3 regions of the Cupriavidus sp. P-10 genome follow, and region 3 is predicted to be linked to each of the others. Evidence: predicted binding sites of a transcription regulator. Region 3 holds the regulator's gene; each other region holds the start of a gene.
What was found. The regulator HrcA, encoded in region 3, represses chaperone genes, less so after heat shock. The targets are predictions, from matches to a motif close to TTAGCACTCNNNNNNNNNGAGTGCTAA.
Positions count from the first base shown of each region.

Region 1: the regulator HrcA is predicted to act here: its motif matches at 2,496-2,522, upstream of groES (co-chaperone GroES).
Region 2: the regulator HrcA is predicted to act here: its motif matches at 1,732-1,758, upstream of rpoH (RNA polymerase sigma factor RpoH).

Region 1 covers NZ_AP025170.1:712,299-716,796, forward strand. Annotated here, with positions in the region: gene kdpB (potassium-transporting ATPase subunit KdpB) at 1-295, shown strand, start outside; gene kdpC (potassium-transporting ATPase subunit KdpC) at 352-975, shown strand; gene CTP10_RS03295 (TorF family putative porin) at 1,170-1,949, shown strand; gene groES (co-chaperone GroES) at 2,627-2,917, shown strand; gene groL (chaperonin GroEL) at 2,966-4,498, shown strand, end outside.
Region 2 covers NZ_AP025170.1:313,055-317,552, forward strand. Annotated here, with positions in the region: gene CTP10_RS01480 (SCO family protein) at 1-588, shown strand, start outside; gene rpoH (RNA polymerase sigma factor RpoH) at 714-1,643, opposite strand; gene CTP10_RS01490 (pirin family protein) at 1,993-2,871, shown strand; gene ybiB (DNA-binding protein YbiB) at 2,899-3,891, opposite strand; gene CTP10_RS01500 (ABC transporter ATP-binding protein) at 3,986-4,498, opposite strand, start outside.
Region 3 covers NZ_AP025170.1:1,087,465-1,091,962, reverse strand. Annotated here, with positions in the region: gene CTP10_RS05045 (hypothetical protein) at 125-298, shown strand; gene CTP10_RS05040 (RNA-binding S4 domain-containing protein) at 392-787, opposite strand; gene hemH (ferrochelatase) at 784-1,899, opposite strand; gene hrcA (heat-inducible transcriptional repressor HrcA) at 2,003-3,040, opposite strand; gene CTP10_RS05025 (NAD kinase) at 3,144-4,061, shown strand; gene recN (DNA repair protein RecN) at 4,140-4,498, shown strand, end outside.

The DNA.
Region 1 (4,498 bases), 380 kb from region 3:
CAAGTATTTCGCGATCATCCCGGCGGCCTTTGCCACCACGTATCCGCAGCTCAACCTGCTCAACGTGATGGGGCTGGCCACGCCGGCGTCGGCCATCATGTCGGCGGTGATCTTCAACGCGCTGATCATCGTCGTGCTGATCCCGCTGGCGCTCAAGGGCGTGGTCTACCGTCCGCTGGGCGCCGCGGTGCTGCTGCGCCGCAACCTGCTGATCTACGGCCTTGGCGGCATCCTGGTGCCGTTTGCCGGCATCAAGCTGATCGACATGATCCTGGCCCTGTTCGGCTGGGTCTGATTCGCTTCTCTCTCTCTCTCTCTCTCTCTCTACCCCTTCTACGATTCGGAGCATTCATGAATACGCAAGTGCAGTCCCGGCAGCCGTCTCCGGCACCCGTGCAGGGTGGCTTGTTGCGGCCAATGCTGGTGGTGTTCGTCGGCCTTTCGCTGGTGACTGGTCTGCTGTATCCCGGCGTGATCACGGCCATCTCCAAAGCCGTGTTCCCCCATCAGGCAGGCGGCTCGCTCATCGAGAAGGATGGCAAGGTGGTTGGCTCGGAACTGATCGGCCAGCCGTTCTCCGACCCGAAGTACTTCTGGGGCCGGCTGTCCGCCACCGCACCGATGCCGTATAACGGCGCGGCTTCGGTGGGGTCCAACCTCGGGCCCGCCAATCCGGCGCTGACCGACGCCGCTCGCGCGCGCGTCGACGCACTGCACGCCGCAGATCCGGACAATCAGGCGCCGGTTCCCGTGGATCTGGTGACGGCATCCGGCAGCGGGCTCGACCCGCACATCAGCCCCGCGGCCGCCGAATACCAGGTGGCGCGCGTCGCCCGCGTCAGGGGGATTCCGATCGAACAGGTGAAGCAGCTGGTTGCCGCACACACGGAAGCGCCGCTGCTGCCAGTGCTGGGGGACCCGGGCGTCAATGTCTTGAAGCTGAACCTTGCGTTGGATGCCATCGCACGGAAGTAGCACGGTGCCGCGTGCGTGCCACGACGCCGCCGCGCAGAGGCGCGGCGGCACTGGCCTGCCCGCGCGAAATCCCGGCACCTTTATCGAATTTGCACACGGACGCTGCAGCTTTTGATGCCGTTTTTACGCGTCAGTCCATATCGTGGCGAGGCTCCCGGTAACGGGGGATTCCTTCAACTCTCGTCGCATCAACAATGACTGACCTGCGCCATACCGCGGCCGTGCTGCTCGCATGTTCCGCATCTTCCATCCTTGCCTTCACTGCCATGCCCGCCATGGCGCAATCCCAGCCTGACGCCGAGCCGTCTGCGCATACGCTCACGGCCAACCTCTCGATCGCCACCGACTACCGCTACCGCGGTCTGATGCAGACGAACCGCCGGCCGGCGATTCAGGGCGGGTTCGACTACAGCCATGCGAGTGGGTTCTACCTCGGCAACTGGAATTCGAGCATCAGCTGGCTGGGAGACAGCAATCCCGAGGTGTCGGCCCCGATCGAGATGGATTTCTACGGCGGCTACAAGAATACGTTCGGTGGCGACTGGACCTACGATCTCGGCATGCTGCAGTACTACTACCCGGGCGACTACCCGGCGAACTACACGCGCCCGTACACCACCGAGGTGTACGCGGCCCTGGGCTACGGTCCGGTGACGCTCAAGTACTCGTACGCCCCGACCAATCTCTTTGGCTTCGCCGACAGCAGGCACAGCTGGTACGTAGACCTGACCGCCAACGTGCCGCTCAATGTCTGGGACCTTACGCTGAACACCCATGTGGGTTACCAGAAGGTGCAGGTCGCCAATGCATCGTATATGGACTGGAAGATCGGCCTGACCAAGGACCTGGGCAAGGGATTCGCGCTGGCCGTGGCCTACATCGACACCAATGCCGACAAGGCGGTGTACACCAATGCCAGGGGCCGCTACATGGGCCGTGGCACCGCATGGGCTTCCTTGACGAAGACGTTCTGAGCGCGCGTGGCCGGCGCTGCCGATTTTGATGCGGATTTAATGCGTCGGCCTTATCTCCTTACATCAAATTTAGACGGCGCTGGCTAGCATGAGGGCATGTTCAACACGTGACCCGCAAGCGCGGGTTCATCCCAACATGCGATAGTCAAGCCTGGCCCGTTGATGCTGGAGGAGGCCATTGCCCTGCTTCCTCAGCCATCCGTGGCGCGGGATGAGCATCTGGCAGCCTGAAAGTCCTGCCTGTCGAGACGACGATGAAACCCCCTGTCCCACTCTTCTTCACCTGCGCGGTGTGCGGGCACGTTCACTCCGAGACCTTGCAGGATCTGGTCTCGGGGAAGGCGCCGCGGCCGCTGACTTGTCCTGCCTGCCACCGCGAGCTGGGCATCGACTGGGGCTGGGTCACTGACCAGGCGGCCCAGCCAGGGCTCATCTCCACAGAGCGGTAGGGCACTCGCCCGTACCGCCTGCTCCCACCCCGATCGCCCGTCCGGGAAAACCCCCATAAAGCCGCTGTCTTGAAATGGCCATACCCCGTCCCTATAATTAGCACTCGTCGGGGGTGAGTGCTAACAGCATCAAGTGCCCCTTGCGACACCTGAACATTTCAGACGGCCGTCGCCTCGGTAGCCGGCCGATTTGTGATCGAAAACTCACTTTTGTATCTAGGAGTCCGTATGAACCTGCGTCCTCTGCACGACCGCGTGATCGTGAAGCGTCTGGACAACGAAACCAAGACCGCGTCCGGTATCGTGATTCCCGACAACGCTGCCGAGAAGCCCGATCAAGGCGAAGTGCTGGCGATTGGTCCCGGCAAGAAGGATGACAAGGGCAACAACATTGCCCTGGACGTCAAGGTCGGCGATCGCGTGCTGTTCGGCAAGTATGCCGGCCAGGGCGTGAAGGTGGATGGCCAGGAACTGCTGGTCATGCGCGAAGAAGACATCATGGCCGTGGTCAACAAGTAATTCGTTACTTGCAGCACACCACCCGTACAGATTTCAGGAGATTCAAGAATGGCAGCTAAAGACGTAGTGTTCGGCGACGCCGCACGTGCCAAGATGGTTGAAGGCGTGAACATCCTCGCCAACGCAGTCAAGGTGACCCTGGGCCCGAAGGGCCGCAACGTGGTGCTGGAGCGCAGCTTCGGCGGCCCGACCGTGACCAAGGACGGCGTGTCCGTGGCCAAGGAAATCGAGCTGAAGGACAAGCTGCAGAACATGGGCGCCCAGATGGTCAAGGAAGTGGCTTCCAAGACCAGCGACAACGCCGGTGACGGTACCACCACCGCTACCGTGCTGGCCCAGTCGATCGTGCGCGAAGGCATGAAGTTCGTTGCCGCCGGCATGAACCCGATGGACCTGAAGCGCGGTATCGACAAGGCTGTCGGCGCCGCCGTGGAAGAGCTGAAGAAGGTCAGCAAGCCCACCACCACCAGCAAGGAAATCGCCCAGGTTGGCGCGATCTCGGCCAACAGCGACACCTCGATCGGTGAGCGCATTGCCGAAGCCATGGACAAGGTCGGCAAGGAAGGCGTGATCACCGTCGAAGACGGCAAGTCGCTGGCCGACGAGCTGGAAGTCGTGGAAGGCATGCAGTTCGACCGCGGCTACCTGTCGCCGTACTTCATCAACAACCCGGAAAAGCAAGTTGTCCAGCTGGACAGCCCGTTCGTGCTGCTGTTCGACAAGAAGGTCTCGAACATCCGCGACCTGCTGCCGGTGCTGGAGCAAGTGGCCAAGGCCGGCCGTCCGCTGCTGATCATCGCTGAAGACGTCGAGGGCGAAGCCCTGGCGACCCTGGTGGTCAACAACATCCGTGGCATCCTGAAGACCGCCGCCGTCAAGGCCCCGGGCTTCGGCGACCGCCGCAAGGCCATGCTGGAAGACATCGCCATCCTGACCGGCGGCACCGTCATCGCTGAAGAAATCGGCCTGACGCTGGAAAAGGCCACCCTGAACGACCTGGGCCAGGCCAAGCGCATCGAAATCGGCAAGGAAAACACCATCATCATCGATGGCGCCGGCGACGCAGGTGCGATCGAAGGCCGCGTGAAGCAAATCCGCGCCCAGATCGAAGAAGCGACCTCGGACTACGACCGTGAAAAGCTGCAAGAGCGCGTGGCCAAGCTGGCTGGCGGTGTTGCCGTGATCAAGGTTGGCGCTGCCACCGAAGTCGAAATGAAGGAAAAGAAGGCCCGCGTGGAAGACGCCCTGCACGCCACCCGCGCTGCGGTGGAAGAAGGCATCGTCCCCGGCGGCGGTGTGGCCCTGCTGCGTGCCCGCGCTGCGATCTCGGCACTGACCGGTGAAAACCCGGACCAGAACGCCGGTATCAAGATCGTGCTGCGCGCCATGGAAGAGCCGCTGCGCCAGATCGTGCTGAACGCCGGTGAAGAAGCGTCGGTCGTCGTTGCCAAGGTCATCGAAGGCAAGGGCAACTACGGCTACAACGCGGCATCGGGCGAGTACGGCGACCTGGTCGAAATGGGCGTGCTGGACCCGACCAAGGTCACCCGCACCGCACTGCAGAACGCCGCTTCGGTGGCT
Region 2 (4,498 bases), 770 kb from region 3:
GCCGCCTTCCGCCGCTTTTCCCTTTTTGCCGCGCTCGCGCTGGCGCTGGCCGCCTGCGGGCAGCAGAAGGCGTCGTTCCGCAATGTCGATATCAGCGGCGCCGCGGACTTCGGCAAGGATTTCTCGCTGCCTGACCATACCGGCAAGGTCCGCACCATCGCCGACTTCAAGGGCAAGGCAGTGGTGATGTTCTTCGGCTACACCCACTGCCCGGACGTGTGCCCGACCACCATGGCCGAGCTCAAGGCGGTGATGGAGCAGATGGGCCCCGATGCCGAGCGGGTCCAGGTGCTGTTCGTCACGGTCGATCCGGAGCGCGACACGCAGGCGCTGCTGGCGCAGTACGTCCCCGCATTCGATCCGCGCTTCCTGGGGCTGCGCCCGGCCGACGACGCCGCGCTGCAGAAGCTGGCCAAGGACTTCAAGGTGTTCTACGCCAAGGTGCCGGGCAGCTCGCCCAACAACTATACGGTGGATCACTCGGCGGGCAGCTATGTGTTCGATCCGGAGGGCCGGCTGCGGTTGTTCATCCGCCACGGCCAGGGTCCGGAGCCGATCGCGCACGACCTGAAGCAGTTGCTTTCCTGACGTCCCGGGTGTCTGAATGGTGCGGCATAACGTCGCACCGCCGGAGTCAAGACGAAATCAAGACAATTTCAAGACGAAAAAAAGCCGGTCCAGATGGACCGGCTTTTTGCATGGGCCGTGCGGCATCAGGCAAATGCCTGCAGCGCCCCTTTCATCTTCTTCATCGCCGCGGCTTCGATCTGGCGGATGCGCTCCGCCGAGACGCCGAACTCGGCGGCCAGCTCATGCAGCGTGGCGCCGCCCGAGCCGTCGTCCTCGACGTGCAGCCAGCGTGCCTCGATGATGCGGCGGCTGCGCTCGTCCAGCCGTCCCAGCGCTTCTTCCAGGCCTTCGACCTGCATGCGGTCGTTGCGCTTGGCTTCCAGCACGCGCGTGGGTTCGTTGTGGTTGTCCGCCAGGTAGGCGATGGGGGCGAATTCCTCTTCGCCGTCGTCGACCTGGCCTTCCAGCGCGAGGTCGCCGCCCGACAGGCGGGTTTCCATCTCCATCACTTCTTCCGGCTTCACGTTCAGCTCGCGCGCGACGGCCTCGACCTGCTCCGGCGTGAACGTGTGCAAGCCCTGCTTGTGGCTGCGCAGGTTGAAGAACAGCTTGCGCTGGGCCTTGGTGGTCGCCACCTTGACCATGCGCCAGTTCTTCAGCACGTACTCGTGGATCTCGGCCTTGATCCAGTGCATCGCATACGAGACCAGGCGTACGCCCTGCTCGGGGTCGAAGCGCTTCACGGCCTTCATCAGGCCGATATTGCCTTCCTGGATCAGGTCGGCGTGCGGCAGGCCATAGCCCAGGTACTGGCGGGCGATCGACACCACCAGGCGCAGGTGAGACATCACCAGCTGGCGTGCGGCATCGACAGAATCGTTATCGCGGAGATCGCGCGCCAGGCGCTGCTCTTCCTCCGCGGTCAGCAACGGAATTCGGTGGACAGCCTGGATATAGCTGTCGAGATTACCCACGGTCGCCGGGAAGGTCAGCGCAAAGCTGCTCCCGCTACGCGGCGCCGTCGGCAGACGGTTGGTCGTCAGGGTTTGGTCGGCAGACAAGACTGCGTTCACTCAATTGCTCCTTTCGCATCCGGCGGTTGGATTGCCGGGTCATGCCCCGCGCGTTCTTGTGGGAGCGGCGGCGGCACTGCAACACATCTTAGCACTCCAACCGGGTGAGTGCTAATTGGAGTTCCAATGCCCGTGATAGTTCCCGTCGATTGATTCTCCGCATCGCATAGCGGCAACACTATAAAGCGGCGCCGGGGATACACGTGGCTGGACACACTCCTGTTAGAGCTAGTGTGTGCCCGGCGGTTCTGCACGCCAGTGGAATGATCCGTTGCGCCAACGGCTACACTCGACGCAAGCGGCGGCAAGTTGGCATGCTTGCAGCCTCTCTCATACCCCCGGAGGAGTTATGTCTGCTATCGAACACTTGTTGAAGCCGCATGTGCGCGACCTGGGCGATTTCACCGTGCGCCGCCTGCTGCCGGCGGCTGCGACCCAGACGGTCGGCCCATTTATCTTCTTCGACCATATGGGGCCGGTGCAGATGCCGCAGGGCGAGGGCGCGGATGTGCGTCCGCATCCGCATATCGGGCTGGCGACCGTTACCTACCTGTTCGAAGGCGAGATCATGCACCGCGACAGCCTGGGCAGCGAGCAGGCGATCCGCCCGGGCGACGTCAACTGGATGACCGCCGGCCATGGCATCGTCCACTCCGAGCGCTCGCCCGACCATGTCCGTGCCGCGGGCGCGCGCCTGCACGGCATCCAGACGTGGGTGGCATTGCCGAAGGCGCACGAAACCGCCGAACCGTCCTTTTTCCACCATCCCGCGGCGACGCTGCCCCGCATCGAGCAGCCGGGGGTGCGCATGGTGGTGATCGCCGGCGACGCTTTCGGCAAGACTTCTCCGGTCAAGGTCTTCAGCCGCACCCTGTACGTAGCGATCGAGCTGGACGCCGGCGCGAGCGTGGAGATACCGGCCGAGCATGCGGAACGTGGCATTTACCCGGTGGACGGCGCGGTGGCGCTGGACGGCGAGCCGCTGCCGGCCGAGCACATGGTGGTGCTGACACCCGGACAGCCGGCCACGCTGATGGCGACGGCGCCGTCGCGCGTAATGCTGCTGGGCGGCGACCCCACCGACGGCCGTCGTTTTATCTACTGGAATTTCGTTGCCAGCAGCAAGGAGGCCATCGAAGCTGCCGCCAGCCGCTGGGAGGGCGACCAGTTCCCGCACGTGCCGGGTGACGATCGCGAGCGCATCCCGCTGCCGGCGCGCAAGCCCTGAACCGGGCGGTCCGCGCTCGGACCGCGCTCAGACCGGACTGGCCCAGGTGACGCGGGTGCCCAGTTTCAGGCACTCGCGGATGGCTTCGACCTGCGTGGCGATCGGCACCGGCACCGGTACGGCGCCATCGAGCACGCGCCGGATCCATGCCGCGGTCAGGCCGGCATCGTTGCCGGGCGGCAGTTCCGGCACTTCGGCCAGCGAGCCACCGGCCGGATCGACCAGCGTCTGCTGATGGCCTTCATGCAACCAGTCGATGCGGCCGCTGCGGCGCGCATCGGCCACCACTTCACCTTCGGTGCCACGTGCCAGCAGCACGTTGGCCGGCTCGTGCGAGAAATAATCGGTCAGCGTCTCGCGGTATTCCGGGTGGGTATAGCTGTACAGCCGCAACCCTTCGCCCGGGCTGTGCTCACCCACCGGCTGCAGCATCTTGGCCACGGTATGCGACGAATTGCGCAACCCGATCACGGTGCGCCGCTCCAGCAGCCGCGACAGGCCGGGCGACAGCACATCTACCGGCAGCACCGCCAGCGGGCCGTCGCCGCCGGTCTCACGCAGCCGTGCCGAGGCTTCTGCCGTGCTGGTGCACAGCGGAATGCCCAGCGCCTCGAACAGGGTCATGCTGGTGACGCGGTCATTGAATAGGCGAGTGCCGTGCACCAGTACGGGGATGCCTTCGCGCGCCAGCAGCAGCGCCAGCAGCGGCACCAGGTTCGGTTGCTTGCGTGCGCCGTTATAGCTGGGGATCACCACCGCCTGGCGGTCGGGCGGCGCGGGCAGCGGCTGGCAGTGCGCATGGGCGGCTTCGAGCATGCCGGCAAGCTCGTGCGGGGCCTCGCCCTTGATGCGGTAGGCCATCAGGATCGCGCCCAGTTCGATATCGGACACGCGCCCGGCCAGCATCGCGTCGAACAAGGTCTGGGCGTCGTCGCGCGGCAGCGCGCGCGCGCCGTTGACGCCACGGCCGACCTCCTTGATATAGCGGGCGGCGGGGAATGGGCTGGCTGGCGTGGTCATGGCGGCGTGGGGAGGAGTCTGTGCTGGGTTCATGATAGCGGAGCAGCGCCGTTGCGCCCATCGCCGCCGATGGGCGCAACGGCGGGAGGCAAGGTCATGCTGCCTCTTGCAGCGCCGGGTTACGCTGCTTGCGGTAGAGGAAGTCCAGTACCGCCGTGCGGCAGGCGTGGTAAGCCTTGTCGTCGGCCAGCGCCACGCGGTCGCGCGGGCGCGGCAGGTCTACCTTGAGGATCTCGCCGATGGTGGCGGCCGGGCCGTTGGTCATCATCACGATGCGGTCGGCGAGCAGCACGGCTTCATCGACATCGTGCGTGACCATCACCACCGTGCTGCGCGTGCGCGCCACGATCTTGATCAGCTCGTCCTGCAGGTGCGCGCGCGTCAGCGCATCGAGCGCGCCGAAGGGTTCGTCCATCAGCAGCACCTTGGGCGCCATCGCCAGCGCCCGGGCAATGCCGACGCGCTGCTTCATGCCGCCGGAAATCTCATGCGGGTACTTGCCCTCGGCGTGCGTCAGGCCCACCAGCGCCAGCGTCTCGTGCGTACGCGCCTTGAGTTCGGCCTTGCCCTCGCTGGCGGCAAACACGCGTTCCACGCCCAGGTAGAC
Region 3 (4,498 bases):
TATGCAATTGACGCCTTATTGCCTCGCTGCACTGCACTCACTAAGATTCTCATTAAGAAAAATGACAAAAATGCCGGGGGCCCTGGAGATGGTTCATTTTTGCACCGCTTCGGAAAGGTTGGCCATGCATAAGCTGCCAGTTGTGACACTCTGCCTCGTGGCCGCCTTGGCGGTCATGACCGCCTTTATCTGCCTGTCCGGCGCCTTCACGCCGCGCGATACCGAGTATGGCAGCGGCAAGGCGGTGTTCAAGCACTACATCGTTCCTATCGTCAGCCAGGAAGTCTCGCAGGAATAGGCATCCGCGCAACTTCCCGGCGCACGCGCACACCGCGGCGGCCCGGCACCCTGCCGGCGCCGCCGCGTGTCTTTTATCAACTTGCTGGCGGCCTCAGTGCCGGAAATCATCGATGCGGCGGCGGTCGCGCTTGGTCGGCCGCCCCTGCAGCTGCGCGGCGGGTTCCGGCTGCAGGCGGCGGCGCTCGGCCTCGGCCTGCCGGCGCGCCTGGCTGTCCGCGCCTTCTTCATACAGCGTTTGCGCCACCGGTGCCGGCCCACGCGCCGGGGCAACGCCCTTCACCTGGAGCTCCCAGCGCTGCTGGTGTGCTTCAAGCACAACCTTGTCGCCGGGCCGCACTTCGCGCGAGTTCTTGACCAGCTGGCCGTTGACGGTCACCTTGCCGCGCTCCACCGCCTCTGCCGCGAGCGAACGCGTCTTGAAGAAGCGCGCGCACCACAGCCATTTGTCGATGCGCTGGCGCGCATCCGCCTCATAATCCACGTTCATGCTGCGGCTCCCCGGGTCTGTGCGCGCGAGCGGCGCGCTTCCAGTTCATGCGGGTGCGGCGTATTGAGCGGCCATCCCTGCAGGTGCTGCAGGGCAATCTCCGCCATCGCGGCCACCCACGGCGCCGAGTCGTTCATGCAAGGGATAAAGTGGAACTCCTTGCCCCCGGCCACCTTGAATGCGGTCTGCCCTTCCATTGCAATTTCCTCCAGCGTCTCGATGCAGTCTGCCGGGAAGCCCGGGCAGAACACGTCGACCCGCCCGGCGCCGACCTTGCCCAACTCAGCCAGCGTGGGCGCCGTGTAAGGCTGCAGCCACTCCGCCTTGCCGAAGCGAGACTGGAACGTCACCTGGTACTGCCCCGGCTGCAAGCCCAGCGCATCGCCGAGCAGCCGGCCGGTCTTCACGCACTCGCAGTGATACGGATCGCCCAGCTCGAGCGTGCGCCGCGGCACGCCGTGGAACGACAGGATCAACTTGTCGCCATGTGCAAAGTCGGGCATGCCGTGCCGTGACCAGTAGGCCCCAATCTGCTGGTGCAGCGCCGATATATACGCCGGGTGGTCATGGAAATGTTTGACCAGCCGCAGCTCGGGCTGGTTGCGCCATTGACCCAGCACGCGGAAGACCTCGTCGAACGCGGTGGCAGTAGTGGTGCCCGAATACTGCGGATACATCGGCAGCACCAGCACCTGCTCGCAGCCCTGGCGGCGTAGCGCCTCCATCACCGAGGCGATCGACGGGTTGCCGTAGCGCATGGCACACGCCACCGTGACTTCATGGCCGTTCTGGTTCAGCAGCCGCTGCAGCGCGTGCGCCTGGCGCTCGCTGTAGACCAGCAGCGGCGAGCCGGTCATATGCGCCTCGCGCAGCCAGATCGACTCGTACTTCAGCGCCGACGCGCGTGACCGCAACGGCAGGATCACGCCATGCAGCAGCGGCAGCCAGGCGGCGCGCGGGATCTCGACCACGCGCGGGTCGGACAGGAATTCCTTCAGGTAGCGCCCCACCGCCTTGGGCGTGGGTGCGTCGGGAGTGCCCAGGTTGACCAGCAGGATCGCCGTGCGCGGCGCCTGGCCGTGCTGGTAGACCGGTTCGGGTGAAAACGTCATGTCGCTTCCGGGTTGGCGCACGGCCGGGAACGCGCCATGGTGGCGCGCCGCCAAAGTCGGCGCTCGGTAGGAATGGGGCAGCTTGTCAGACCGGCCAGCCGCGTCACTGGTTCTGGCTCAGCGCGCTGGACAGCAGCCGCGCGGTGATGTCGACGATCGGGATCACGCGCTCGTATGCCATGCGTGTCGGGCCGATCACGCCGAGGGTGCCGACGATCTGCCCGTCGACCTCGTACGGCGCGGTGATGACCGCCATGTCTTCCAGCGGCACCAGCTGGCTTTCGCCGCCGATGAAGATCTGCACGCCCTGCGCGTGGCTGGAGACATCGAGCAGCTGCAGCAGGCTGGTCTTGTGCTCGAACACGTCGAACAGCCGGCGCAGCTTGTCCATGCTGGAAGACAGGTCTTCCACTTCCAGCAGCTTGCGCTCGCCGCTGATATAGACGTGGTCGTCTTCCTCGTCGTCGGCCACGCTGCCGGCCTCGACCGCCGCCTGCATCAGCTGCGACATGTCGCGGCGCAGGTCCCGCAGCTCGACGCGCAGGTGGCTGCGCACGGCGTCGAAACTCATGCCGGTGTAGTGCGAGTTGAAGTAGTTGGCCGCCTCGATCAGCTGGGCCGGGGTGTATGACAGCTCGGTCTGGATGATCCGGTTCTGCACATCGCCCTCGGGACTGACGATGATCAGCAGGATGCGCTTGTCGGACAGGCGCATGAATTCGATCTGCCGGAACGCCTGCGCGCGCCGCGGCGTCATCACCACGCCGGCGAAGTGCGACAGGTTGGACAGCGTGCGCGCCGCCGCCGTGATCATGCGCTGCGGCCCCAGTTGCTGGGCACCGAGCTGGCCCTGGATCTGGCCGGTCAGTTCGGCCAGGTCGGCGTTGCGCTCCAGCGGCTTGGCCGTCAGCATGGAATCGACGAACAGCCGGTACCCGCGCGGCGTCGGGATGCGGCCGGCCGACGTATGCGGGCTGGCGATAAAGCCCATTTCCTCCAGGTCGGACATCACATTGCGGATGGTCGCCGGCGACAGGTCCAGCCCCGAGAACTTCGACAGGGTGCGGGATCCGACCGGCTGGCCTTCGGCGATGTAGCGCTCGATCAGGGTCTTGAGCAGCGTTTTGGAACGTTCATCCATGATGTCCCGATTTTACGCAAGTTTTAGACCTTCTGGCGCCCCGCCTGGGTTGCGGCTCCGGCGCCTGCTGGCAAGGGCAGCGGCGGTATGGTCTAATCCCGGCATGTCCGCCCCCCCGAGAGCCAGCGCCTTGCGCACTTCGTTCAACACCGTCGCCCTGGTGGGCCGCTACTCGACTGCCGGCATCGAAGGACCGCTGGAGGAGATTGCCTCTTATATCCTGCGCAACGGCCAGGATGTGGTGTTCGAGCGCGAGACCGCGCTGGCCACCGGGCTGACCGCCTACCCTGCCCTGTCGGCCGAGGAAATCGGCAAGCACGCGGACGTGGCGGTGGTGCTGGGCGGCGACGGCACGCTGCTGGGCATTGCCCGCCAGCTGGCCGGGTACGACGTGCCGCTGATCGGGGTCAACCACGGGCGGCTCGGTTTCATGACCGACATCGCGCTGGAAGACGCGCACACGGTGCTGCCCGACATGCTCGACGGCCGCTACGAGGCCGAGAACCGGCTGCTGCTCGAGTCACGCGTGGTACGCGACGACAACGTCATTTTTTCCGCGCTGGCGCTGAACGACGTGGTGGTGAACCGTTCGGGCATTTCCGGCATGGTCGAGCTGGCGGTGTCCGTAGACGGCTACTTCATGTACAACCAGCGTTCGGACGGCCTGATCGTGTCGACCGCGACCGGATCGACCGCCTACGCGCTGTCCGCCGGCGGCCCGATCCTGCACCCGACGCTGTCTGGCGTGGTGCTGGTGCCGATCGCCCCGCATGCGCTGTCGAACCGGCCGATCGTGCTGCCGCACGACGCCGAGGTCACCATCGAAGTCGCCAGCGCGCGCGACGCCAGCGTCAATTTCGACATGCAGTCGCTGACCTCGCTGCTGCCCGGCGACCGGATCGTGGTGCGGCGCTCGGAGAAGAGCATCAACCTGCTGCACCCGGTGGGCTACAACTACTACGCCACGCTGCGCAAGAAGCTGCACTGGCACGAATACCCGTCCGAAGACAACCGCCTCTGAGCCGCCCCCAGAGCCCGAGCTAGCCACCCCGATCCGACGCCAGCCCGACCTCCCGGACCGATCTCACTTTCCGCCACGATGCTGCGCAGCCTGTCCATCCGCGATTTCGTCATCGTCGACTCGCTCGACCTGGATTTCACCACTGGCTTCACCGTCTTCACCGGCGAGACCGGCGCCGGCAAGTCGATCCTGATCGACGCCCTGGCCCTGGTGCTGGGCGAGCGCGCCGATGCTGGCATCGTGCGCGAAGGCGCTGCCCGCGCCAGCATCAGCGCCACCTTCTCGACCCACCCGGCGCTCGACGCCTGGCTGGCCGAGCGCGAACTCAATGCCGGCGATGGCGCCGATGGCGCCGGCTCGGTGCTGCTGCGCCGCACGGTCGATGCCGGCGGCCGCAGCAAGGCCTTTATCAATGGCGCCGCGGCCACGCTGGCGCA